DNA from 2 places in the Sphingomonas sp. GW821-FHT04B01 genome. Region 2 is predicted to be linked to the other one. Evidence: riboswitches for the same ligand, from Rfam matches in the RefSeq annotation. Region 2 holds a riboswitch; the other holds the start of a gene.
The links. A riboswitch is a leader RNA that binds a small molecule or an ion and turns the genes downstream of it on or off. The one in region 2 is predicted to bind thiamine pyrophosphate.
Positions count from the first base shown of each region.

Region 1: another riboswitch for thiamine pyrophosphate. It lies ahead of thiC (phosphomethylpyrimidine synthase ThiC); the one in region 2 lies ahead of AC07UH_RS13525 (TonB-dependent receptor).

Region 1 is NZ_JBWKTR010000001.1:152,393-154,588, reverse strand. It holds gene AC07UH_RS00795 (ferritin-like domain-containing protein) at 1-936, shown strand, start outside; TPP riboswitch at 1,240-1,349, shown strand; gene thiC (phosphomethylpyrimidine synthase ThiC) at 1,388-2,196, shown strand, end outside.
Region 2 is NZ_JBWKTR010000005.1:119,523-121,718, reverse strand. It holds gene mqo (malate dehydrogenase (quinone)) at 1-751, shown strand, start outside; TPP riboswitch at 802-911, shown strand; gene AC07UH_RS13525 (TonB-dependent receptor) at 968-2,196, shown strand, end outside.

The DNA of each region.
Region 1 (2,196 bases), on a different contig from region 2:
CTGCGCTACGCCGGTGGCGCCGCCGCCTCGGCGGGGGCCCTGTCGCTGCTCGCCGCCTGCGGTGGCGACGGCGACAGCAGCAGCAGCCCCAGCCCGACGCCGACCGCGACGACGCCGACCGTCGGCACCGATGCCGACGTGCTCAACTTCGCGCTCAACCTCGAATATCTCGAGGCGAGCTTCTACAGCTGGGCGGCCTTCGGCCAGGGCCTGTCGACCGGCATCATGAGCGGCGTCGGCACGCTCGGCACCGTCACCGGCGGCGCACAGGTGAACTTCCAGGACCCGATCGTCGCGCAATATGCGCGCGAGATCGCCAATGACGAGATCGCCCACGTCACCTTCCTGCGCACGATCCTCGGCAGCTTCGCGGTGGCGATGCCGGCGATCAACATCGGCGGCGACGCCACCGGCGCCTTCACCGCCGCGGCGCGCGCCGCCGGCGTGGTCGGCGCGAGCGATGTCTTCAATCCCTATGCCAGCGACATCAACTTCCTGCTCGGCGCCTATCTGTTCGAGGACGTCGGCGTCTCGGCCTATAAGGGCGCCTCGCCGCTGATCGTCAACAAGGTGTTCATCGAGGCTGCCGCCGGCATCCTCGCCACCGAAGGCTATCACGCCGGGCTGATCCGCTCGGTGCTCTACCGCAAGGGCGTCGATCCCGCCGAGACGCTCGCCGGCGCCTCGTCGATCCTCACCAACGCGCGGCTGATCTCCGACGCGCGTGACAGCCTCGACGGCAGCAGCGAAATCGATCAGGGCATCGGCGACACCACCACCGCCAACGTCGTGCCGACCGACACCAACGGCGTCGCCTACAGCCGCTCGACCGGCCAGGTGCTCAACATCGTCTATCTCAACAAGACCGCGGTCGGCTCGGGCGGCTTCTTCCCCAACGGCATCAACGGCAACATCCGCACCTCCGCCGCCAGCTGACGCTCCGACGCCCTCCCTCCCCTTTGGCGGGAGGGCTATCGCCTATGGCTGTGGGGACGAGGTTCGAGCCGCGTCCACAATCTCTTCGTCACCCCGGACTCGTTCCGGGGTCCACCGGTCCGCAGGAGAATCGTGCCTGTTCAAGCCGTTCTCCTCGCCGCAGAGTGGACCCCGGAACCAGTCCGGGGTGACGGAGGTGCGCTTGGAAAGCGATGGACCCACTCGCATGGTCATATGACATAGCCCCCTGTCGCGGGGGAGGATTTGCCTTGGCGCCTGCCGCCGAACCGCGTACACCATCGTCATTATCCCCGGGGGAGCGCTGATGCAGCGCTTGAGAGGAAGGCCGCAGTCTTCGACCCGCTGAACCTGATCCGGTTGATACCGGCGGAGGGAGGGAGCGGTTTCATCCGAAAATCCGCGTCCGCTCTCCGTTCATGGAGAGAGACTCATGGCCGACATTCCCGCACGTACCGAGATTGGCGTCACCACCGGCCCGATCCGCGGCTCGAAGAAGATCCATGTCGGCCCGCTGGGCGTCGCGATGCGCGAAATCCATCTCGATCCCTCCTCGGGCGAGCCGCCGCTGCGCGTCTACGACACCTCCGGCCCCTATACCGATCCGGCCGCGCGTATCGATATCATGGCCGGCCTGCCGCAGCTGCGTCGCGCATGGATCGAGAACCGCGGCGACGTCGAAAGCTACGATGGCCGCGAACTGCGTCCCGAAGACAATGGCCAGCTCGGCCCCGACCGCTCCGGCGGCGTGCCGCAATTCCCCAACGCCGTCCGCCGCCCGCTGCGCGCGCGCGCCGGTGCCAATGTCAGCCAGATGCATTATGCCCGCCGCGGCATCGTCACCCCGGAAATGGAATATGTCGCGACGCGCGAGAATCTCGGTCGCGCGATGCTGCGCGACCATGTCCGCGACGGCGAGAGCTTCGGCGCGTCGATCCCCGATTACGTCACCCCCGAATTCGTCCGTGACGAGGTCGCGCGCGGCCGCGCGATCATCCCGTCGAACATCAACCATCCCGAATCCGAACCGATGGCGATCGGCCGCAACTTCCTGGTCAAGATCAACGCCAACATCGGCAATTCCGCGGTCGCCAGCAACGTCGCGGCGGAGGTCGACAAGCTCGTCTGGTCGATCCGCTGGGGTGCCGACACGGTGATGGACCTGTCGACCGGCCGCAACATCCACGACACGCGCGAATGGATCCTGCGCAACAGCCCCGTGCCGATCGGCACCGTGCCGAT
Region 2 (2,196 bases):
CGAAAAGCCCGAGATCGCCGACCGCCATCTCGCCAAGGTCTATGGCAAGGCCGCGGTCGGCTCGCCGCCGATGTCGGTGCCGCATCTCGACACGCGCTATTTCGACAAGCGCCGCGCCTTGCTGTTCGGGCCGTTCGCCACCTTCTCGACCAAGTTCCTCAAGCACGGCTCGTATTTCGACCTGCCGGCGTCGGTGACGCTCGACAATTTCCGCCCGATGATGGCGGTCGGCTGGGACAATTTCGACCTCGTCGAATATCTCGCCGGCCAGTTGATGATGTCCGACGAGGACCGGCTGAAGGCGCTGCGCGAATATCTGCCCGGTGCGCGCGCGGAAGACTGGAAGCTGTGGCAGGCCGGCCAGCGCGTGCAGATCATCAAGCGCGATCCCGAGAAGGGCGGCGTGCTCAAGCTGGGGACGGAGATCGTCGCTTCGAAGGACGGCTCGATCGCGGCGCTGCTCGGCGCGTCGCCGGGGGCGTCGACCGCGCCGGCGATCATGCTGAACCTGCTCAAGACGGTCTTCCCCAAGCGGCTCGCGACCCCGGCGTGGCAGGACGGCCTGCGCAAGATCGTGCCGTCCTACGGGATCGCGCTCAACGATCATCCCGACCTGCTCGCGCAGGAATGGGCGCAGACCAGCGACGCGCTGCAACTGACGACGCCGCCGCCCGCGGTCCATGTCGCCACCCGGCCGCGCCCCGCCGCTACCCGCGTCAAGGCCGACCGCCACCCCGATCTGGCGCTGTAACCGCCCGCCGCTCGAGCCCCCTATCGCTACCCCGCGGGATCGCCTAAGCCGGGCCATCCCCGGGGGGCCGCTGACGCGCGGCTGAGAAATGGGCAGCAGCCCATGACCCGCTGAACCTGATCCGGGTGATACCGGCGTAGGGAGGGTCTGCGGTGCGCCGTCGTTCCTCCGATGAAGTGGATGCGAACGATTCCGGCTCTTGTTTCCCGTTTCGACATGCGACCCGCGCGATCCTGGCTCGCGCTGGGGGTGCCGGTGCTGCTGCTCGCGGCACCCGCCGCGGCGCAGACCGCCGAACCCGCCGAGATCCGCGTCGTCGGCCATCCCGATCCCGCCGGGCTGCTGCCCGACCAACAGGCGCCGAAGAGCCAGAGCGCGATCTCGGCCGACTTCATCGTCAAACAGGCGCCGACGCTCAACGCCTTCCAGCTCGTCACCTTGCTGCCCGGCGCCAATGTCGCGTCGAGCGATCCCTATGGCCTGTCGACGAGTTCCAGCCTGACGCTGCGCGGGCTGGGGCAGGACGAGATCGGCGTGCTGATGGAAGGCGCGCCGCAAAACGACATCGGCTATTACTACGCCTATCCGTCACAGTTCGCCGACCCCGGCAACCTCCGGCGGATATCGATCGCACAGGGGTCGGTCGACATCGACTCGCCGACGCTGGGCGGTGCCGGCGGATTGCTGTCGCTGGCGCTCGACGATCCCAGGGCGCGGGCGGGCGGCCTCGTCGATCTGTCGCTCGGCAGCTATGCGGCGCGGCGCGGCTTCGTGCGGATCGACAGCGGGACGATCGGCGGCACCGGGCTCAAGGCCTTCCTGTCCTATTCCAACACGCGTGCGGACAATTGGCGCGGCGCCGGCTTCGACACGCGCCAGCATATCGACGCGAAGCTGCTCAACGAATGGGGCGCGGGCAATCGCGCCAGCCTCGCGCTGTCGTTCAACGACGCCAATTCGTCGAGCTACCCCAGCCCGACGCTCGCCGAATGGCAGGCGCAGGGCCGCGGCTTCAACTACGCCAGTCGCTACACGCCGGGCGCCACCGATTACTGGCGGCTCTATCGCGCGCCGTTCCGCAATCTCTACGCCTCGGCGCCGGTGCATCTCGAGCTCGGCGAGCGCCTGACGTTCGACAGCACCAGTTATGCGCAATTCGGCTACGGCAATTCGCCTTATGGCACGCAGCTCACCACCACCGGCAATTTCCTCGGCACCGAGGAGCTGGCGCAGCCGATCGCGCTGCCCGGCGCAGTCGACGGCGTCGCGACGGTGCTCGGCAATTATACCGGCGACCAGTTCCGCGGCGGCAGCGTCGCCAAGCTGACGCTGCAGGCCGGCAGCCACCGGATCACCGCCGGGCTGTGGTTCGATTACGGCACCGATCGCGTCACCCAATCCTATACCAGCATCGATGCCGATGGTCGGCCGACCGACCGCTGGGG